3 regions of the Kitasatospora sp. NPDC059803 genome follow, and region 1 is predicted to be linked to each of the others. Evidence: riboswitches for the same ligand, from Rfam matches in the RefSeq annotation. Region 1 holds a riboswitch; each other region holds the start of a gene.
What was found. Region 1 has a riboswitch for cyclic di-AMP ahead of ACFV6I_RS12595 (NlpC/P60 family protein). Riboswitches for the same ligand answer to the same signal wherever they lie in the genome.
Positions count from the first base shown of each region.

Region 2: it holds a riboswitch for cyclic di-AMP, as region 1 does, so the genes downstream of both, ACFV6I_RS16620 (transglycosylase family protein) here and ACFV6I_RS12595 (NlpC/P60 family protein) in region 1, are expected to answer to the same signal.
Region 3: it holds a riboswitch for cyclic di-AMP, as region 1 does, so the genes downstream of both, ACFV6I_RS31210 (transglycosylase family protein) here and ACFV6I_RS12595 (NlpC/P60 family protein) in region 1, are expected to answer to the same signal.

Region 1 covers NZ_JBHWIJ010000057.1:9,514-16,727, reverse strand. The annotation lists gene ACFV6I_RS12620 (Lrp/AsnC ligand binding domain-containing protein) at 1-120, opposite strand, end outside; gene ACFV6I_RS12615 (rhomboid family intramembrane serine protease) at 162-944, opposite strand; gene ACFV6I_RS12610 (hypothetical protein) at 1,146-1,409, shown strand; gene ACFV6I_RS12605 (NYN domain-containing protein) at 1,680-3,041, shown strand; gene ACFV6I_RS12600 (NlpC/P60 family protein) at 3,242-4,276, shown strand; cyclic di-AMP (ydaO/yuaA leader) riboswitch at 4,615-4,764, shown strand; gene ACFV6I_RS12595 (NlpC/P60 family protein) at 4,775-5,920, shown strand; gene ACFV6I_RS12590 (NlpC/P60 family protein) at 6,148-7,194, shown strand.
Region 2 covers NZ_JBHWIJ010000088.1:24-7,237, reverse strand. The annotation lists partial or broken gene mfd (transcription-repair coupling factor) at 1-1,060, shown strand, start outside; gene ACFV6I_RS16635 (MazG family protein) at 1,135-2,163, shown strand; gene ACFV6I_RS16630 (SDR family NAD(P)-dependent oxidoreductase) at 2,181-2,606, opposite strand; gene ACFV6I_RS16625 (cytochrome P450) at 2,882-4,174, shown strand; cyclic di-AMP (ydaO/yuaA leader) riboswitch at 4,385-4,552, shown strand; gene ACFV6I_RS16620 (transglycosylase family protein) at 4,558-5,475, shown strand; gene eno (phosphopyruvate hydratase) at 5,743-7,029, shown strand.
Region 3 covers NZ_JBHWIJ010000268.1:495-7,708, forward strand. The annotation lists gene ACFV6I_RS31185 (TetR/AcrR family transcriptional regulator) at 1-309, shown strand, start outside; gene ACFV6I_RS31190 (helix-turn-helix transcriptional regulator) at 412-1,278, opposite strand; gene ACFV6I_RS31195 (ATP-binding protein) at 1,697-2,218, shown strand; gene ACFV6I_RS31200 (DUF397 domain-containing protein) at 2,598-2,861, opposite strand; gene ACFV6I_RS31205 (hypothetical protein) at 3,421-4,398, shown strand; cyclic di-AMP (ydaO/yuaA leader) riboswitch at 4,829-4,989, shown strand; gene ACFV6I_RS31210 (transglycosylase family protein) at 4,976-6,367, shown strand; gene ACFV6I_RS31215 (hypothetical protein) at 6,590-6,790, shown strand; gene ACFV6I_RS31220 (LacI family DNA-binding transcriptional regulator) at 6,862-7,214, opposite strand, start outside.

The sequences.
Region 1 (7,214 bases):
CAGGTCGTAGCCACCGGTCACCGAGTACACCTCGCTGACGCCCTCGATGGCCGCGATGGCCTCGGCGATCTCCGGGATGCGGTCGACACTGGTCTTGATCAGGACGATGGCGGTGATCACTGTTCGGGCTCCTTTGTGGGGTGCCGCCAGCGTATCGGGCGTCAGCCGGGTCGTCTCGGGGGGTGGCTGACCGCCGTGCAGGCGTAGAGGAAGCCCGCCGCGAAGCCGATCACGTGGACCAGATAGGCCACCCCGGGCCCGGCCGAGTGGACCGACCACCACTGCAGGGCGAACCAGAGGCCGAGCACCAGCCAGGCCGGGAAGCGCAGCGGCAGGAACAGCAGCAGCGGGACGAGCGTCGTCACCCGGGCGCGCGGATGGAAGCGCAGGTAGGCGCCGAGGACGGCGGAGATCGCGCCGGAGGCGCCGATCAGCACCCGGGTGGAGCCCGGGGAGTGCGCCTCGGCGAGGGCGAAGCCGTACGTGGCCAGACTGCCGGCGGCCAGGTAGAAGAGGGCGAACCGGGCCCGGCCCAGCCGCTGTTCGACGGTGGGGCCGAAGACGTGGAGGAAGAGCAGGTTGCCCAGCAGGTGCAGCCAGCCCGCGTGCACGAAGAGCCCGGTGAGGACGGACAGCGCCGGGTGCTTGGCCGGGGTGGGCGCGGCCGGGCAGCCCGGGGCCGGGTCGGGGGCCTGGGCCAGCTGCTCGGCGGTCAGCGGGCGGCCGGCCAGCACCTCGGCGGGGATGACGCCCCAGCGCTGCTCGTACCGCTGCTCCGCGCAGAGCCGGGACTGGCCGGTGCCGTACAGCGGATTGAGCCCGGCGGCCGGGCCCAGCAGGAACACCAGGGTGTTGACCGCGATCAGGGCGTAGGTGACCGCCGGGGCAGGCACGGACGGGCGTTCGCCCCACGCGTCGGTGTGCCCGGGGGCCGTCAGTGCCATGCGGCCAAGCATCCCTCCGTGTCGGGCGTGTGACACGGCCTTGTACGGCAGGTGGACTAGCCCGCTCGTTCTCCTGACTGGTGGCCGGGATGGTTGCCTCAGGCAATAGGCTTGGGGCGGGCAATCCCGCCTCCCGCCGCCGACGCCGGGGCCCCGGGGGGAGCGCCTAGCCCACCCAGGGACCACCCGAGAGGACCCCCGATGACCGTCCCCGCCCTGACCGCCGAGACGCGCTGGCGCTGCACCCTGTGCGGAAACCTCACCCGCTTCGACGTGACCCGCACCGCGCGGGTCACCGAGTTCCTGCACTTCGACCTGGCCGGCGAGTCCAAGGTCGAGGAGACCGAGGTGCTGAGCGAGACGATCGAGTCGGTGCGCTGCCGCTGGTGCAACGCCGTGGACCAGGTCGAGCTGGTGGCCCGTCCGGGCGCCGAGAGCGCGGAGGCCTCCGCCGAGCAGGGTTGACGCCCGACGGCGCGGGGGGCGGGTGCGCGGCGCGCCTGCCCGCCGCGCTGGGACAATACAGACAGGACGCACGGAGCGTGACGACAGGGCGGCGGCCGCGGGCCGTGACCCCGTAGGACCAGGATCGGAGCCGAGGACGTGGTGGACGCAGCGAGGGAGCCCGCCGAAGCGCAGGGGCTTCAGCCTGCTGCCGCCGCGCAGGCGCAGGCCGCCGACGCGGCCCCGTCCGGGCCCGCGGCCGTCGGCGAGGCGGCGGGTTCCGATGCGTCGGTGGGCTCCGGCGAGGCGGTGGGTTCCGGCGAGGCGGTGGCGGAGCGTGCTGCCGAGAAGCTGGACCGGCCGCTGCCCGAGGGCGTGCGCCGGCGCGTGGTCGGCCTGGCCTCGGACGCGCTCGGCGGGCTGCCGCCCGGCGAGCTCCCGCAGAGCCTGCGCCAGTACGTCAAGTTCACCCCGGCCCGGCGGGCCAAGTACGCGGCCACGGCGCTGGCCGCGGCGCTGGAGTCGGAGCCGGCGTTCCGGGTGCGGATAGCGGAGCGGTTGAGGCTGGGCCAGCCGGACCTGGTGAAGGCGTTGGAGTCGGGCAGCGTCCCGGGCGCCGCCGATCCGATGGACGTCGCGGCCGCCGCCTACCTGGTGCGGTCGGCCGGCTGGAGCCGGCTGGTGGCCGAGGCCGGGGAGGAGGCCGAGCGGGCCGGCGCCGAGGGTGCGGCCGCCGAGGCCACCCGGCTGGTGGAGAAGTTGCAGGCGGAGCTCGCCGAGCTGCGGTCAGCGGCCCGGGCGGACCTGGAGCGGCAGCGTGCGGAGTCCGAGGACGTCCGCCGGGAGGCCGAGTCGCTGCGGAAGAAGGTGCGCTCGCTGGAGAGCGACACCCGCCGGGCGCAGGCCGAGACCAGGCGGCTGACCGCCGAGCTGGAGGCCGCGAGGGCGCAGGCGGCCACCGAGCGCGGCGCTGCGGAGTCCGAGGCGCGGCGGCTGCGGCACCGGGTCGGCGAGCTGGAGACGGCGGCCGAGCAGGGCCGCCGGTCGGCCCGCGAGGGCCGCAGCGTCGAGGACATGCGGCTGCGGCTGCTGCTGGACACGGTGCTGCAGTCGGCGCAGGGGCTCCAGCGGGAGCTGGCGCTGCCGGTCTCCCAGATCCGGCCGGGGGACCTGGTGGAGGCGGTGGTGCCGGGGGCGGCCTCGCCGCACGACGTGGCCCGGCGCGGTCTGGCCGACGACGATCCGGCGCTGCTGGACCAGTTGCTGGCGATCCCGCAGGTGCACCTGGTGGTGGACGGCTACAACGTGACCAAGACGGGCTATCCGACGCTGCCGCTGGAGCAGCAGCGGATCCGGCTGCTGGGCGGGCTGGCGATGCTGGCCCAGCGCACGCAGGCGGAGGTCACCTGCGTGTTCGACGGGCAGGACCTGGACGTTCCGGTGATCATGGCGCCACCGCGGGGGGTGCGGGTGCGGTTCAGCCGGACCGGCGAGACCGCGGACGAGCTGATCCGCCGTCTGGTGCGGGCCGAGCCGCAGGGGCGTCCGGTGGTGGTGGTGTCCACCGACCGGGAGGTCGCGGAGGGCGTGCGGAAGGCGGGCGCGCGCCCCGTGGCTTCCGTTCTGCTGCTGAACCGGCTGGCGCGGCCCTGACGGCTGCCTCGACGGAATGACGCCTGGTCAGCGCCCGGTTTGCGGCGGTGTGCACATCCGGTGAAGCCTGCGGGGGAAGTGGAGTTCACGCCTTCGGGGGAGTGGCAAAACCCGTGGATCTTCCCTAGGGTGTGGCGTCAAACCTATTTTCCGGATTCTCACCTGATCGGGTGAGGCCGATGGAAGAAGGAGCAATTCCCTTGGCCTCCCACCGCCGTCCCAAGCAGCCGAGCCGCGCCCGGGTCTCCGTGCTCACCGCTGCCGCGGCGACCGCGGTCGCCCTCTCCGCGCAGGTCGCCGCGCACGCCGCGCCCCAGCCCAGCAAGAGCGACGTCAAGGCGCAGATCGACCAGCTCCAGCAGGACCAGGAGCAGGCGGCGGAGAAGTACAACGGCGCTAAGGAGCGGGCCGACCAGCTCCGCAAGCAGTCCGACCAGCTGCAGGACAAGGTGGCCCGCAGCCAGGACGAGATGACCCAGCTCCAGACCGGCCTGGCCGGCGTGGCGGGCGAGCAGTACCGCACCGGCGGCATCGACCCGTCCGTCCAGCTGATGCTCTCCTCGGACCCGTCCGGCTACCTGGAGAAGGCGTCCAGCGCCCAGCAGGCCAGCGCCAGCGAGTCCGAGGCGCTCAAGGGCCTGCTGGACCAGCAGCGTCGGCTGGACCAGGAGAAGTCCGAGGCCGCCGCCGTCCTGGCCTCGCTCGACTCCACCACCAAGGACCTGAACCAGGCCAAGACGGACGTCAACCAGAAGCTCAAGGCCGCGCAGGATCTGCTGAACTCGCTCAGCGCCTCCGACCGCGCCGCGCTGCGGGCCCAGCAGCAGCAGGACGACCGCGCCTCGCGCGGCAGCGACCGGGCCGACCTCGGCAGCCTCCCGCAGGCCGGCGGCTACGCGGGCGTGGCCGTCGCCAAGGCGATGAGCAAGCAGGGCTCGCCGTACGTGTGGGGCGCCACCGGCTCGACCACCTTCGACTGCTCGGGCCTGATGGTCTGGGCGTACGGCCAGGCCGGCGTCTCGCTGCCGCGTACCTCGCAGGAGCAGGGCAACGTCGGCACCAAGGTCACGCTGGACCAGGCCCAGCCGGGCGACCTGGTCATCTACGGCCCCGACCGGCACCACGTCGGGATGTACATCGGCAACGGCATGGTGGTGCACGCGCCGCACACCGGCGACGTGGTGAAGGTGATGAAGGTCGACGCGATGCCGATCAACACGATCCGCCGGGTCTGACGGCCCGACACGCCCGAAGGGCCCCGTCCGGGCCTGTGATCCACGCCACCCTCCGACCGGGGGTGGCGTTCGGGTTTTGTCCGTCGCGCGAGTCCCCGGTGAAGACTGATCAGCTTTGCGTACGGCGGTGATCACTATGTGTCATATTCACAAAAGAACTTTGGTCTTCTTCCGTCTTTTTTCTGACAAGGATTTGAACGGATCACGGTTCAGTTACTAGGGTCGTGCCCCGAGCCACCGCACTCCCGATCGCCCAGCCAGGGTGACGGCGGTGGTTTCCGTCGAGTTCGTGACGCAGCGGGGCGGGCCCAGTGCCTGCCCGACGGGGAGCCCAGCAGTCGGGGGTGCTGTCGAACGGAGCCGGGGAACCACGTTCCTCCGGGGTGAATCGGCGCCAGGTCGGCCGGTGGAACGGCCGTGAGGCGTCGTAGGGCACGCTTCCGGCCCGAACCCGTCAGCTCACCCGGTAGACGGCGTAGGAAGAAGGAGTCCGCCTTCGTGGCGTCCCATCGTCGTCCCAAGCCCGCTAGTCGCACCCGGGTCTCGATCATGACCGGCTTCGCCGCCGCGGCCGTCGCGCTGTCCGCGCAGTCCGGCGCCCACGCCGACCCGCAGCCGACCAAGGACCAGGTCAAGGAGCAGGTCGACCAGCTCAACGAGCAGGCCGAGGTCGCGACCGAGAAGCTCAACGCCGCCCAGGAGAAGCAGCAGCAGCTGCAGAAGCAGGTCACCGACCTCCAGGACCAGGTGGCGCGGCAGCAGGGGCAGGTGACCGACCTTCAGGGCGGCCTGGCCGAGATCGCCGGCGAGCAGTACCGCAACGGCGGCATATCGCAGACCGTCCAGCTGATGTTCTCCGCCAGCCCGGACACCTTCCTGAGCCAGGCCGACACGCTGAACCAGGCCGGCGGCACCCAGAAGGGCCAGCTCAAGCAGCTCCAGGACGAGCAGCGCAAGCTCGACCAGGTGCGCTCCGAGGCCCAGGGCAAGCTCGCCGAGATGGAGACCACCACCCAGCAGCTGAAGAGCGCCAAGGACGAGGTCCAGGGCAAGCTCAAGGCCGCGCAGGACCTCTTCAACACCCTGTCCGAGCAGGAGCGCCAGGCGATCCGCGCGGCCGAGGAGAAGGCCGCCGCCGAGGCCAAGGCGAAGGCCGACGCCGCCGCGAAGGCCGCCCAGCAGCAGGCGGCGGCCCAGCAGGCCGCCGACCGCTCCTCCCGCGACAACAGCCGCACCGACCTGAGCGCGTCGCAGGCCCCCGCCGCGCCGGTCACCAAGCCGAGCGCCGGCAGCTCGCGCGGCGCCGCGGCGCTGTCCATCGCCGCCTCCAAGATCGGCAGCCCGTACGTCTACGGCGCCTCCGGCCCCGGCTCCTTCGACTGCTCGGGCCTGATGGTCTGGGCGTTCAACCAGGTCGACGTGGCGCTGCCGCGCACCTCGCAGGAGCAGGCCCACGCCGGTACCCGGATCGGCACCGACCTCTCCCAGGCCCAGCCCGGCGACCTGCTGATCTTCTACGGGGACGCCCACCACGTCGGCATCTACGCCGGCAACGGCCAGGTGCTGCACGCGCCCAAGCCCGGCGCGTCGGTCCGCTACGAGGCGGTCGGCAACATGCCGCTGACCTCCATCGTGCGGGTCTGATCCCCGCGCAGGCCCTCCCAGGCCCGGCCTTCCACCACGGAAGGCCGGGCCAGCGGCTTTTCCGGCGCCTCGGACTGATGTCCGATTACGGGTCAAATATTCGGGTTGGCAGGGGTTTGGACTCGGTTGCCCGGACTCGCTAACGTCTGCCACCGGACTCCGCTTCCAGGGCCGCCCGCGTTGGTGCGGCGGCGGGGCCCCACCGCCGGATCGGAGCCGCTGCCGCCATGCCCGTGCACCGTCGTCCCCAACTGCTCGCCCGTGCGCTGGTGCTGACCGCGGCCGCCACCACCGCCCTGGGCGTGACGGCGGGCGGCAGCGCCCAGGCCGCCCCCGCCGTGCCGGACACGCCCACCCGCAAGGACGTCAAGGCGCAGGTGGAACAGCTCTACGGCGAGGCCGAGCAGGCGTCCGAGAAGTACAACGCCGCCCTGGAGACGCAGCAGCGCCTCCAGGGCGAGACGACCGTCCTCCAGGGCGAGATCGCCGTCGCCCAGGACCAGCTCAACCAGTTGCGCGGCGACCTCGCCACCGTGGCCGGCGCCGAGTACCGCGGCGGCGGCATGGCCCAGACCGTCCAGCTGATGCTCTCCACCGACCCGGAGGGCTACCTGTCCCGGGCCCGCACCCTCGACCAGGCCGCCGAGCGGCAGCAGGAGACCCTGCACGAACTGGCCACCCGCCAGCGCCGGCTCGACCAGCGCCGCACCGAGACCGCCGGAAAGCTCGCCGAACTCGACCAGGCCCGCCGCTCGCTCGCCGACAGCAAGCAGCAGATCCAGCAGCGGCTCACCAAGGCCCAGCGGCTGCTGAACAGCCTGGGCGTCGCCGAGCGGGCCCGGATGGCCGCCCAGGACGCCCAGGAGGCCGAGCAGCGCGCCACCCGGGGCACCGACCGGCTGGACCTCGGCACGGCCCCGCCCGCCTCCGAGCGCGGGGCGGCCGCACTGGCCGCCGCGGTGCGGATGATCGGCTCGCCCTACCTCTACGGATCCACCGGGCCCCGCGCCTTCGACTGCTCCGGTCTGATGTACTACAGCTGGCGGCAGGCCGGAGTGACCCTGCCGCGCACCTCGCAGGCCCAGGCGTACGCCGGGCAGCGGGTCAGCCTCTCCGAAGCGCGGCCGGGAGACCTGGTGATCTTCTACCGGGACATGCACCACGTCGGGATGTACGCCGGCGGCGGGGTGATCGTGCACGCCCCCTACCCGGGCGCCAGGGTCCGCTACGAGAGCGTCAACGCGATGCCGGTCGCGGGGGTGGTCCGGCTCTGAGCCCGGCACCGTCCGACCCC
Region 2 (7,214 bases), on a different contig from region 1:
ACTCCTGCGCGAGGGCCAGGTGTTCTACATCCACAACCGGGTGGAGTCGATCGACAAGGCGGCCGCCCGGCTCAAGGACCTCGTCCCCGAGGCGCGGATCGCCACCGCGCACGGGCAGATGGGGGAGAACCAGCTGGAGAAGGTCGTCGTCGACTTCTGGGAGAAGGAGTTCGACGTCCTGGTGTCGACCACGATCGTGGAGTCCGGCATCGACATCTCCAACGCCAACACCCTGATCGTCGAGCGCGGGGACACCTTCGGCCTCTCCCAGCTGCACCAGCTGCGCGGCCGGGTCGGCCGGGGCCGCGAGCGCGGCTACGCGTACATGCTGTACCCGCCGGAGAAGCCGCTCACCGAGACCGCGCACGAGCGCCTGGCCACCATCGCCCAGCACACCGAGATGGGCGCCGGCATGTACGTGGCGATGAAGGACCTGGAGATCCGCGGCGCCGGCAACCTGCTCGGCGGCGAGCAGTCCGGGCACATCGCGGGCGTCGGCTTCGACCTCTACATGCGGATGGTCGGCGAGGCGGTGGCCGAGTTCCGCGAGTCGCTGGCGAACGGCGGCGAGCCGGAGGAGGAGCCGCTGGAGGTGAAGATCGAGCTGCCGGTCGACGCGCACGTGCCGCACGACTACGCGCCCGGCGAGCGGCTGCGGCTGCAGGCGTACCGCTCGATCGCGGCGGTCAACTCGGAGGCGGACATCCAGCAGGTCCGGGACGAGCTCGTCGACCGCTACGGCAAGCTGCCCGAGCCGGTGGAGAACCTGCTGCTGGTCGCGGCGCTGCGGCTGTACGCCCGGCGGTGCGGCATCGCGGACATCACCCTCCAGGGGGCCAACGTCCGGTTCGGGCCGGTGGAGCTGCGGGAGTCCCAGCAGCTGCGGCTGAACCGGCTCTACCCGCGCAGCCAGGTCAAGGCGGCCGCCCAGCAGCTGCTGGTGCCGCGGCCGAGCACCGGGCGGATCGGCGGCAAGCCGCTGGTCGGGCGGGATCTGCTGGGCTGGTGCAGCGAGTTCCTGTCGGCGATGTTCGACGACCTGGCGGGGTCGAAGAAGTAGCCCCCGCCCGCCCCACCGTCCGCCCCGTTCCCGCCTCGTCCCCGCCCCGGGCGGGCGGCGGGTAGGTTCGGGGTGTGACGACGAATGTTCCGGACGCGAAGCTGATCCTGCTGACGACCACCCACCGGGTGGCCCCCGGATTGCTGGCGTGGCCGGCGTGGGAGGCACTGCGGTCGGCAGGACGGGTGCTGGCGGCGGACGCGGGGCATCCGCAGGTGGCGGCGGTGCGGCAGGCCGGGGTGGAGGTCGAGGTCGTGGCGGCGGTGGCGGCGCCGGCGCTGGCGCGGCTGCTGACCGGGCAGCCGGGCGGGGCGGGGCCGACGGTGTGGCTGGGCAGCCCGGACGGGGATCCGGGGCTGACGGACGCGCTGGCGCGGCTGGCGGTGGAGCACGCCGGTGAGGTGCCGGAGATCGAGGTGCTGCCGGGGTCGTACGACCTGCCGGGGGCGCGGCTGCTGGACCTGGTGTCGGTGATGGACCGGCTGCGCTCGCCGGGCGGTTGCCCGTGGGACGCCGAGCAGACGCACGAGAGCCTGGTGAAGTACCTGGTCGAGGAGGCGTACGAGCTGGTCGAGGCGATCGAGGAGGGGGACCGGGAGACGCTGCGCGAGGAGTTGGGCGACGTGCTGCTCCAGGTGTTCTTCCACTCCCGGATCGCCGAGGAGCACCCGGAGGAGGCGTTCTCGATCGACGACGTGGCCGGTGACATCGTCGAGAAGCTGATGTACCGGCACCCGCACGTGTTCGGGGACGTCGAGGCGGAGGGCGCCGCCGAGGTGGAGGCGAACTGGGAGCAGCTGAAGGCGGCCGAGAAGGCGGACCGGGAGTCGGTGCTGGACGGCGTGCCGGCCGGGCTGCCGTCGCTGGCGTACGCGGCGAAGCTGGTGTCTCGGGTGCGCCGGGCGGGCTTCGCGGGCGTGCCGGACGAGCCGTACGCGCTGCCGGCGGAGCTGACGGCGCAGTCGGCGGGCCGGCTGCTGCTGGCGGTGGCCCAGCGGGCGCACGACGCCGGGGTGGACGTGGACGCGGCGCTGCGCTCGGCCGCGCGCGGTTACCGGGACGCGGTGCGCGCGGCCGAGGGCCTCAAGCCGGTCGGCGAGTAGCGGGCCCGGGCGGGGCCTCAGGCGGCCGTGGCGGTGTTCTCGATCGGCCGCCGCTGCCGGGGGACGACTTCGCCGATGGCCTCGCCGACGAGGGCGAGGAGTTCGGCGAGGCGTTCGAGGTCGAGGCGGGCGGGCAGTTCGGCGAGGGAGACGATCCGCTCGCCGTCGGGGCCGGCGACGCAGAACAGGTCGATGGGGCCGAGGTGCTTCTCGGCGGTGTCGACGAGGGCGGCGATGTCGCTGGGGCGGCGGATGTCGCCGCCGACGCCGACGACGGGGCAGCCCGGCCGGTCGAGTTCGGTGGCGAGGTCCTCGGCGACGCCGGCCCGCTGGTCGGCGATCAGCACTCCGGCGGCTCCGGCGGCGGCGAACCGGCGGGCGAGCTCGGCTCCCGATCCGCCGTCGAGTACCGCGATGACGACGACTGACCCGCTGACCCGCATGGTCTGCTCCTCCCTGTGGGCGACACCGCACCGGCGCCCACGATTTCTGCGGAGGATCGTAGGCAGGTCCTGACCCTCCGCAACAGGGATTACCCCTCAGGTGACCAGGGTCACGCCCGCCGCCCGGCCAAGAGCTGTCCAAGAGCTGTCCACGGACCGTCCACGAGGCATCCACGGAGCGTTGGCGGGCCGTCCGCCGGGTGTCGACGATCCGGCCCCGCCGGTCGGGGTCGCCGGAGGCGGTGCGGCCCCGACCCACCGGATACGGTCGACGCATGCCAGTGCAGCCCGACCCAGCCGCCCCGCAGCTCTTCACCTGGGAGTTCGCCACCGATCCGTACCCCGCATACGCCTGGTTGCGCGAGCACGCCCCGGTGCACCGCACGACGCTGCCGAGCGGGGTGGAGGCCTGGTTGGTGACCCGCTACGCGGACGCGCGGCAGGCGCTGGCGGACAGCAGGCTGTCGAAGAACCCGGCGCACCACAGCGAGCAGGCGCACCGCACCGGGCGGGTGGGAATTCCGGGGGAGCGCCAGGCGGACTTGATGACGCATCTGCTGAACATCGACCCGCCGGACCACACCCGGCTGCGCCGGCTGGTGTCGAAGGCGTTCACGCCGCGCCGGGTGGCGGAGTTCGAGCCGCGGGTGCAGCAGCTCACGGACCGGCTGATCGACGGCTTCGCGCAGCGCGGTTCGGCGGACCTGATCCACGAGTTCGCGTTCCCGCTCCCCATCTACGCGATCTGCGACCTGCTGGGCGTGCCGGCCGAGGACCAGGACGACTTCCGGGACTGGGCCGGGATGATGATCCGGCACGGCGGCGGCCAACGCGGCGGCGTGGGGCGGGCGGTGAAGCGGATGCGGGCGTACCTGCTGGAGCTGATCCACCGCAAGCGGGCGGATCCGGGCGAGGACCTGATCTCGGGCCTGATCCGGGCGAGCGACCACGGCGAGCACCTGAACGAGAACGAGGCCGCCGCGATGGCGTTCATCCTCCTGTTCGCGGGGTTCGAGACGACCGTCAACCTGATCGGCAACGGCACGTACGCGCTGCTGCGCAACCCGGAGCAGCGCAGGCTGCTGCAGGAGTCGGTGGTGCGCGGCGAGACGGCGCTGCTGGACACCGGGATCGAGGAACTCCTGCGCTACGACGGGCCGGTGGAGATGGCGACGTGGCGCTTCGCGACGCGGCCGCTGTCGATCGGCGGGGTGGACATCCCGGTGGGCGATCCGGTGCTGGTGGTGCTGGCCGCGGCGGATCGCGATCCGGCCAGGTTCGCGGACGAGAACACCCTGGACCTGGCCCGCACGGACAATCCGCACCTGGGTTTCGGCCACGGGATCCACTACTGCATCGGCGCCCCGCTGGCCCGCCTGGAGGGGCGGAGCGCACTGACCACGCTGCTTTCCCGGCTGCCGGACCTGCGGCTCGCGGAAAACCCGGAGAACCTTCGCTGGCGGGGCGGCCTGATCATGCGTGGCCTGCGGGAACTCCCGGTCGAATTCACTCCGGAGGCCCGCTCTCCGCACGCGCCGGTCACGTCGGCCGACGCTCCGACACGCTGACGGCGCGTCTCCGGCGGGTCGTGGAGCCAGGTCTGAACCCGCATTAATCCGGACATACCGCCGCCGTTGGTAGGCGATTGACCACGCGCCGTAATTTGTGTGTGATATCGGTGATATGAGCTTGTTATTGGTCTGATGATCTGTCTACTCTCCCTGGAGTTCGCAGCTGCGGACCTCGTGCGCGGAACGCCGAATCCTGCCCGCCGCGTCACGGGAAACCGACCAGACCCTGGGCAGGGGCGGGGGAACCAGGTTTGTTGCCGTTCCCCAACGGCTTGGGGTGAAGCCGCCCGAGCGGAATCGTTTCCGCTTTCGGCGGCCGGGCCACCTCCCGGTCCGAACCCGACAGCTCACCTCGCAGGCGTGCGGAGAGGGACCTCGTCATGCTGTTCGTTGGAACTGGCCGCCACCGTCGTCGCACCCAGACCGAGAAGGCCATCGCCGTCGCCGGTGTGGCCGGCGTCGGACTCGCGATGCCGCTCCTCACCGCCACCGGCGCCTCCGCCGCCCCGGCCTCCACCTGGGACGCCGTCGCCCAGTGCGAGAGCGGCGGCAACTGGAGCATCAACACCGGCAACGGCTTCTCCGGCGGCCTGCAGTTCACGTCCAGCACCTGGAAGGCGTACGGCGGCACCTCCTACGCCCCGCAGGCCAACCAGGCCAGCAAGGCGCAGCAGATCTCGGTCGCCGAGAAGGTGCTGGCCTCGCAGGGCCCGGGCGCCTGGCCCGTCTGCTCCCAGAAGGCCGGTCTGAGCAAGGGCGGCGCCCCGGCCTCCGTGGACACCTCCACGGATGCCAAGCCCGCCAAGCAGCCCGCCGCCAAGCCGACCCAGCAGGCGCAGACCCCGAAGCCCGCCCAGCAGCCGGTCCAGCAGGCCGCCCCGAAGCCGGCCGCCCAGCAGCCCGTCCAGCAGGCCCCGCAGCAGACGCAGCCGCAGACCCAGGGCTTCTCCGGCAAGGCCGGCTGGGACGCCGACGCGAAGGTGTACTGGTACCAGAACAACGGCGCCTGGTACTGGACCAGCCACCAGAGCGTCTACCAGCAGTACGCGGGCCAGCCCGCCGCCCAGCCGCAGTACGCGCCCCGCGCCGCGCAGCCCGCACAGTCCGCCCCGGCCGCGCAGCCCGCCGCCGCGCAGGGCGGTCACGACTACACCGTCCGGGCCGGCGACACGCTGTCGACGATCGCCGCCGCCCAGGGCGTGTCCGGCGGCTGGCAGTCGGTGTACGACGGCAACCGCGGCACCGTCGGCGGCAACCCCAACCTGATCATGCCCGGCCAGGTGCTGCACCTCGGCTGAGCGGCCCGGGCCCTGAGCGGCCCGCGCCCTGCGGGCGAAGGGGGACGGGCGCCGTCCCCCTTCGCCCGCATTCCCCCGTATTCGCCCGCTTCGATCGGGCAAGCAGGTGAACTACTGGTGGGTAGCGGGGCCACACGCTGAGACGGGACCGAGGCCAGCGCGGCCCCGGGGGCCGGGGCGGTTAGGCTCTGGTCGTAACGACTCCGCAATCGTCCCGCCGGCAGCACCCAACGTCAGCCGGACCCTGCTTCCGCAAGGAGATGCCTCGTGCCGTCCATCGATGTCGTCGTAGCCCGTGAGATTCTCGACTCGCGTGGCAACCCCACGGTCGAGGTCGAGGTCGGCCTCGACGACGGCAGCACCGGTCGTGCCGCTGTCCCGTCGGGTGCCTCCACCGGCGCCTTCGAGGCGCTGGAGCTGCGCGACGGTGACAAGAACCGCTACTTCGGCAAGGGCGTGGAGAAGGCCGTCCTGGCCGTCATCGAGCAGATCGGCCCGGAGCTCGTCGGCTACGACGCCACCGAGCAGCGCCTGATCGACCAGGCCATGCTCGACCTGGACGCCACCCCGGACAAGTCCTCGCTCGGCGCCAACGCGATCCTGGGCGTCTCGCTGGCCGTGGCGCACGCCGCCTCCGAGGCCAGCGACCTGCCGCTGTTCCGCTACCTGGGCGGCCCGAACGCGCACGTGCTGCCCGTTCCGATGATGAACATCCTCAACGGCGGTTCGCACGCGGACTCCAACGTCGACATCCAGGAGTTCATGATCGCCCCGATCGGCGCGGAGTCCTTCTCCGAGGCCGTCCGCTGGGGCGTCGAGGTCTACCACACCCTCAAGGGCGTGCTGAAGGAGCGCGGCCTGTCCACCGGCCTCGGCGACGAGGGCGGCTTCGCGCCGAACCTGGACAGCAACCGCGAGGCCCTGGACCTCATCACCGAGGCCATCCAGAAGGCCGGCTACGTGCCCGGCCGCGACATCGCGCTCGCCCTGGACGTCGCCGCGTCCGAGTTCTACGAGGACGGCGCCTACCAGTTCGAGGGCAAGGCCATCTCCGCCGCCGAGCTCATCGAGTACTACGCCGAGCTGGTCGACGCCTACCCGCTGGTCTCCATCGAGGACCCGCTGGACGAGTCGGACTGGGACGGCTGGAAGGCCATGACCGTCAAGCTGGGCGACAAGGTCCAGCTGGTCGGCGACGACCTGTTCGTCACCAACCCGGCCCGCCTGGCCAGGGGCATCGAGACCGGCACCGCCAACGCGCTGCTGGTGAAGGTGAACCAGATCGGCTCGCTGACCGAGACCCTGGACGCCGTCGAGCTGGCCCAGCGCAACGGCTACCGCTGCATGATGTCGCACCGCTCCGGCGAGACCGAGGACGTCACCATCGCCGACCTGGCCGTCGCCACCAACTGCGGCCAGATCAAGACCGGCGCCCCGGCCCGCTCCGAGCGCGTCGCCAAGTACAACCAGCTGCTGCGCATCGAGGAGATCCTCGACGACGCCGCCGAGTACGCCGGCCGCGGCGCCTTCCCGCGTTTCCGTTCCGCGGAATAGCAAGCACAGCCGCTCCGCGGAGCAGCAAGCTCAGCCGCTCCTCGGAGCGGCGAGCACGGTCGCTCCGCCGACCGGTGAGCACGCCTGACCGGTGCCCCGCCGTTCACCCCGTAGGGGGGACGGGGGGGGCCCGGCGCGGCCCGGGGGGGGACGGGTGGTTGGAGGGGGGGTGTTCCCCGGCGTGG
Region 3 (7,214 bases), on a different contig from region 1:
CGCTCGCACCTCGCGCTGATCCTGGACCCGGACTCCGGCGCCTTCGTCCAGGACCCGGAGCAGCAGCAGCTCGGCGCCATCCTCCAGGGCCTGCTGCTCGACTGGGGCGCACCGGACCCGGCCGCCGAGCACGCGGTGCTGCGCAGCGCGCTGATGGGCGGCTGCATCGGGGTGCTGCTGCCGGGCGCCGAACTCCCGCTGGCGCTGATCCGGGCCGACCTGTTCCGCCGCTACGACCTGCCCTGGGAGTTGGGCACCCCGCCGCAGGCACTGCCGCCGGAACGCGAACGGCCGCCGGCCCGCGGCTGACGGCGGGTGGATGGCGGCTCGGTGCCCGGGCGACCGATCGCGGGCCGCCGGACCCGTACGCTCTGCTGAGAGCTCCCCTCAGCACTCCTCTCAGTGCTCCTCTCAGCGCTCCTTGAGGATCGAGGCCAGCAGGTCCACGGTCCGCTCGGGCGTGAGGCTGTCCACGCAGAGCCGCTCCATGACCTGGATGTACGCGTCGACGTCGTCCCGCTTGTCGAGGTACAGCGCGCTGGTGAGCTGCTCCAGGTAGACGACGTCCGCGAGGTCCTGTTCAGGGAAGCGCAGGATCGTGAACGCCCCGGACTCCCCCGCGTGCGCGCCGAATCGGAACGGCATCACCTGGATCACGACGTTGGCCTGCTCGGCGACGTCGATCAGGTACTGCACCTGGCCGCGCATCACCTTGGGCCCGCCGACGGGGCGGCGCAGCGCGGCCTCGTCGATCACGGCCCACAGCCGCGGGCTGGCGCCCTCGGTCAGCAGCTTCTGGCGACGCAGGCGAAGGCTGACCCGCCGTTCGATCTCCTCCTCGCTGACGACCGGCCGACTCTGTCCGAAAACCGCCCGTGCGTACTCCTCGGACTGCAGCAGTCCGGGGATGAACTGCACCTCGTAGGTGCGGATCAGCTGGGCGGCCTCCTCCAGGCCGACGTAGGTCTGGAACCAGCCCGGCAGCACGTCGTTGAAGCTGTGCCACCAGCCGGACTTGTTGGCCTCGCGGACCAGCCCGAGCAGTGCCTCCCGCTCCAGGCCGTCGTCCACGCCGTAGAGGCTGAGCAGGTCGGCGACGTCGCGTTCCTTGAAGCTGACGCGGCCGAGTTCCATGCGGCTGATCTTGGACTCGGAGGCCCTGATCGCGTAGCCGGCGTCCTCGCGCGTGATGCCGCGCGTCTCACGCAGGCGACGCAGCTGAGACCCGAGGAGGATCCGGCGGACCATCGAGCCGCCGCCCGGCTGAACTGTGGTCATGCGGTCGAAACCTCCACCTAGGGCAAACAGCGCACAGTCTGCCATCAGTTGAGCGCTCACGGTGCCGATACTGACGGATGTTCCTATCAGTTCCACACTCCACACACCAGGATGCACGTGCATCCGGCGCTTGCATATGCCAATAGTGCGACTGCACGTGAATCGACTCTTGCATCTGCAGTGAGCGCACACCACCATGGTGCACGTGCACCTGCACATCCCTGGCAATCCCGCGGGCTCCGCGTCGACCCCACGCGCGACTCCGTGCACCGACCCGGCAGCGTTCCCCCGCGCCACCGGGGGATCGTGTGCGCGCGCGCTGGTCGAGGGGGCGGCCGAGCGGCCGAGCGAGTCGGAGGTGACCGGCATGACCCCGGCGGGTCCAGCCGTGTCCGCCCCCTTATGGGAGGAGCTCTTCATGAGCACCGGTACGGCTTTGGCGGTTGACCCCCATGTGGTCACCTGTACGCTCGCTCCTCGCTTCGAAGCCGTCAGAACCGCGCGCGACTTCGCCAGAACCTCTCTTCAGCGCTGGGGCCTGATGGAGCTGTTCGACGACGTCGCGCTGGTGGCCTCGGAGCTGGTGACCAACGCACTGCGGCATGCGATCGGCGCACGACCCGACCCTGCGGGTGGCGCCCAGGGCGAGTACGACTTTCCCATACAGCCGACCCCCGAGGGCCGGCTGCCGATCCGAATAAGCCTGGTCCACCGCTCTCCCCAGGTGGTCTGCGCGGTGAGCGACCCGAGCTGCATCGGCCCGGTCGCCCGGGAGGCGGACTTCGTCGCCGAGTCCGGCCGCGGACTGCACCTGGTGGAGTCCTTCAGCCGCTCCTGGGGTTGGCACCCGCTGGGCAGCGGCAAGGTGGTCTGGGCCCTGTTCGAGGCGGAGCCGGCCACCGGTTCCGAACTCGGTGGACGGCACCGGCGCTCGGCCTAGCGCCAGGCGGCGCGCGGCCGGCCGAGGGAGGCCCCGGGAGGACCGCACCCCGGGCTCCGCGGGGCGGCTCGACGGGCCTGGCGCAGGTGCGCCACGGGCTCCGGCTCAGTCCTCAGGACGATTCCCACGACGATTGCCGGGTCGGCCCCCCGGACGAGCCGGCCGGACTGACGGCCGGGCACCCCGGCGGCCCGCCCCCCGTCCACGTCCGGGCCCCCAACCGTGCGCGGGACCACCCGCCGCGCCTGCGCGCGGTCGGCCGCGAGAGCGCCCGTCGGGAGAACGCCCGTCGCGTGGCCCCGGACCGGCCCCGGACAAGACAAAGGCCGTCGCGGTGTCAGCACCCACGACGGCCCCCCGATGGCAGGACGGCGGCCGGTCAGACCGCCAGGTGGTCGAACTCCCCGTCCTTGGCCCCCAGCAGCAGGGCGGCGATCTCGGCCCGGGTGTAGATGAGCGCCGGCCCTTCCGGGAAGCGCGAGTTGCGCATCGCCACATCGCCCCCCGGCAGGGCCGCGAACTCGACGCAGTTCCCCTGGGAGTTGCTGTGCAGGCTCTTCTGCCAGAGAACCCCCTTGAGGTCGGCGGCCGCCATCCCGTTGTAGGTGTCGTACGAGCCGTGCGTGTCCTGCGAGTCGTGCATAGAAATCTCCCGAAGAGCTCCGGAGTGGTCGTCCAGCGCGGCGCTCCCGGCACCCGCCGAACGAACGGACCGGCCCCGTACCGGCCCGGCACAACGCCTCACTTGACGCGATGATAGCTGCTGTGCACGTGCATCAGCACGGGACATTGCAGGTGCACGAGGCCTTTCACCGGCAGTTCCGAACTCTTCACGGGCCCTTCTCCTGACGGTACGTAAACGGACATAGCCGAGTGAATCGCCAGATTCTCGATAACCGGCCGTGAGCGGTTCCCCGCTGAATGTTGATCTTCAGACGCCCGGAGTCGCGCTGCCGTGACGCTCCGTCAGGCGACCTCCCGGCTGTGAGACATCTCACGCGCCACACAGGCAACTCGACGCCCCGTCGGACACGTCAGGGCTACGAGCGGTGATCGCTCGAAGGCTGGGTGAGATATGTCCGGATTGCGGGTAAACCGCCCGGACGGACACCGCGGGAACGCGGCACACCCGCCATGACCACGTGAAACTCGAACGGCAGCCGAATGCAGGCCTGACGGGCCGATGTCCTACGATCTCCGGCATGAGCACCGCAGCCATCCCGGGCGCGCCACTGCCCGTCCGCACTCCAGGCTCCCGTGCGCGGGGGCGCCACCGCCGCCCCGAGCGCCCCGAGATCCCGGCCGGCTCCCCGGCCCTGGTGCTCGCCGTGCCCGCGACCGCCGGGCCCGAGTCCCGCTCGGTCGTCGAGGAGCTGCTGTCGATCGTCCGCAGCGAGCAGAGCGGCATCCAGACCGCCGTCGGCTACCTCCCGGGCGAAGCCGCCCAGGGGGTCGACAGTGACGACCGCACCGTCGCCGAACTGCTGGCCATGGCCGCCGAGGCGGGCCTGCCCGCGCCGGTCCTGGTGCCGCTGGTACCCGGCCCGCACGGATTCCTGACCGAACTTCACGCCCTCGCCGCGGAGTACGGAGCCCCCGTCACCGACGTGCTCGGCCCGCACCCGCTGCTCGCCGAGGCCGTGCACGTGCGCCTGTCCGAGGCCGGCCTGGCACGCGCCGACCGGGCCCGGCTGTTCGCCATCGCGACCGCCGCGGACGGCGTCGTGCTGACCACCGTCGGCGGCGAGGAGGCCGCTGCCGCGGCCGGCATCACCGGTGTCCTGCTGGCGGCACGACTGGCCGTCCCGGTCGTGCCCGCCGCGCTCGACGTGCCGGGCTCGGTCGCCGCGGCCGTCAACCACCTCAAGGAGACCGGCTCCCAGCGCCCGGCGCTGGCCCCGCTGGTGATCGGGCCGGAGGCCGACTCCGAACTGCTCGCCACGGCCGCCGAGGAGACCGGCTGCCCGTCCGCGGCGCCGCTGGGCGCCTACCCGACGGTCGGCCAGCTGATCGCCGCCACCTACCTGGCCGCGCTGCCGGCACCCTCCCCCGAGGCCCTGGCGCAGGCCGAGGCCGAGGCGGCGGAGACCGCCGAGGGCGCGCACGCCGACCACTCCGGCCGGGGCGGTCACGCCGCCCACGCCGCTCGCACCGCCACCGAGGAGTCGGCCGGCCAGTAGCGGTCACCGCACGCGTGAAGGGCCCGGAACGTAGCCGTTCCGGGCCCTTCCTGCTTGTCCCGTAAGGGAGTTAAAGGGCGAATAGGTGCGATGTCCGTTCTATCCGCATTTGTTCGCCGTCGCTCGATCCATCCTCCGACGGCCACAGTGTGGACGCACCTCCTTCTCGGCGGGCGGCCCCCGGGGGACCCGACCCGCCGTCACCCGCCTCCTGAAGCACAGACAGTTGTGCACGCCCTTCGCGGCATTGCCGGAAATCGGCCATTTTCGATCATGGCGAGCGAGGGGAACGACCGTTCTCGCCAAACCGTGATGCGCGTCACAGGTGTTTGCAGTTTGAACTTAAGTCTGCTTAACGTGCTCCCCGTTCGTGGCCACACGAACCCAGTTCATCCGCGACGCCGAGTCCTGCCGTCGGATGTCCTGGCAGCGCGAAAACGCACCACGGCAGGAGCGGGGGACCCACAGGCAAGTCGCCCCGGACCGTTCCCCGGAACGATCCAGGGCTAGGGGTGAAGCCGCGCCCACAGCGCGGCCGGGCAACTCCAGCCCGAATCCGACAGCTCACCTCGCAGGCGTGGGAGAGGACTGCGTCTTCATGCTGCCCACCAACGGCACCCGTCTGTCCAGTCGTACCCGACGCGTGATCGCCGCCATCGGCGTCGCGGGCGTCGGCCTCACCATCCCCTGCCTCACCTCCGGCACCGCCTCCGCCGCCTCCGTCGCCACCTGGGACAAGGTCGCCCAGTGCGAGAGCACCGGCAACTGGAGCATCAACACCGGCAACGGCTTCTACGGCGGCCTGCAGTTCACCTCCAGCACCTGGGCCGCCTTCGGCGGCACCGCGTACGCCCCCCAGGCCAACCAGGCCACCAAGGACCAGCAGATCGCCGTCGCCGAGAAGGTCCTCGCCTCGCAGGGCCCCGGCGCCTGGCCGGTGTGCTCGGTCCAGGCCGGCCTGACCAAGGGCGGCGCCGCGGCTGCCGTCGACACCTCGGCCGGCTCGACCACCGGCTCGGCTGCCAGCTCGACCGCCACCAAGCCCGCCGCGAAGCCGGCCACCCCGGCCGCCAAGCCCGCGCAGAGCCAGGCCCCGGCCACCCCGGCCGCGAAGCCCGCCAAGCCGGCCGCACCGGCCCAGGACCAGGCACAGGCCCCCGCCGACTCCGCCAACGGCACCTCGGCGCAGAAGGGCCAGAACCAGGCCCAGAACAGCGCCCAGCCCCAGGGCGACGACTACACCGTCGCCTCCGGCGACTGGCTGTCCTCGATCGCCGACAAGCACAACCTCCAGGGCGGCTGGCAGCGGCTGTACGAGCTCAACCGCGGCACCCTGACCGAGGGTCCGGACACCATCTACCCGGGCCAGCGCCTCTCGTTCAAGGACGGCGGCCAGGCCCAGCAGTCGGCTCAGACCGACCAGTCCGGCTCGGACTTCACCTGGTTCGACCGCTCGCAGAAGTCCGGCCAGACCTCCAACGGCGCCGCCGTGAACGCCAAGCCGACCGCCCAGCCGCAGGCCCCGGCCCCGACCTCGACCCCGGCCGCCAAGCCGGCTTCCAAGCCGGCCGCCCAGGCGCAGACCCCCGCTCAGGCCCCGGCCGCCACCGGCAGCATGGCCGCCGCGGTCTCCTTCGCCCAGTCGAAGGTCGGCCAGGCGTACGTCTACGGCGGTACCGGCAACGGCGGTTGGGACTGCTCCGGCCTGACCCAGGCCGCGCTGCGCGCCGCGGGTGTCTCCGTCCCGCGCGTCGCCGCCGACCAGGCCGCCGCCAGCACCCGCGTCTCGCTGGACAGCCTGCAGGCGGGCGACCTGCTGTTCTGGTCCAACAACGGCCAGAACTCCGGCGTCTACCACGTCGCGATCTACATCGGCGGCGGCCAGTACGTCGAGGCCGCCAACCCGAGCTCGGGCGTGCGCCTGCAGACCGTCGCCAACTGGGCGCCGGACTTCGCCGGCCGGGTCTGAGCACGACCCGCGGGTGACAGCTGACAACTGACGGCTGACAGATAACAGATTTCAGATAACAGATTTCATCATCTGTTATCTGTCAGCCGCCGCCCGCCCCGGCGGTCGCCCGGCGCCGTAGGAAGGCCGCCGGCAGGCCGCCGGGCAGGACCGCCCGGGGCCATGGTCAAAGCCCGCCCCCAGCGGGCATGCTGCTGCTCCGGCACCCGAGGAGGAGTCACCATGGCCCAGGTCACCGTCACACTCGACGCCAACCTCGCGATCGACGCGATGATGCTCTCCGGCACCAAGAACCCGCAGGACGCCGTCGAACTCGTCCTGCGCGACTACCTGGCCCGCGGCCGCCGCACCGAGACCCGCACCGGCGACGCCACCGACGGCCAACGGCTCACCGAGAGCCGCCCCACGGACCACGAGGGCTGACCCGGCACCCGGGCGGCACGCAACGGGCCCCGGAGAGCAACAGCTCTCCGGGGCCCGTCCGTTGACCGTCCTCAGCGCGCGCAGGCCCCCGTGGAGCCACGCATGACCAGCTCCGGCTGGAACATGAACTCCCCGCGCTGGACCGCGTTCCCGCCGACCTCCTCCAGCAGCGCGTCCACCGCCGCGGTCGCCATCGCCTCGACCGGCTGGCGGATCGTGGTCAGCGGCGGCTCGGTGAAGGCGATCAGCGGCGAGTCGTCGAAGCCGACCACCGAGACGTCGTGCGGCACCGACAGTCCACGCTGCCGCACCGCCCGGATCGCCCCGAGCGCCATCATGTCGCTGCCGCAGACGATCGCCGTGCAGCCCTTGTCCAGCAGTGCGCCGGCCGCCGCGTGCCCGCCCTCCACGCTGAACAGCGTGT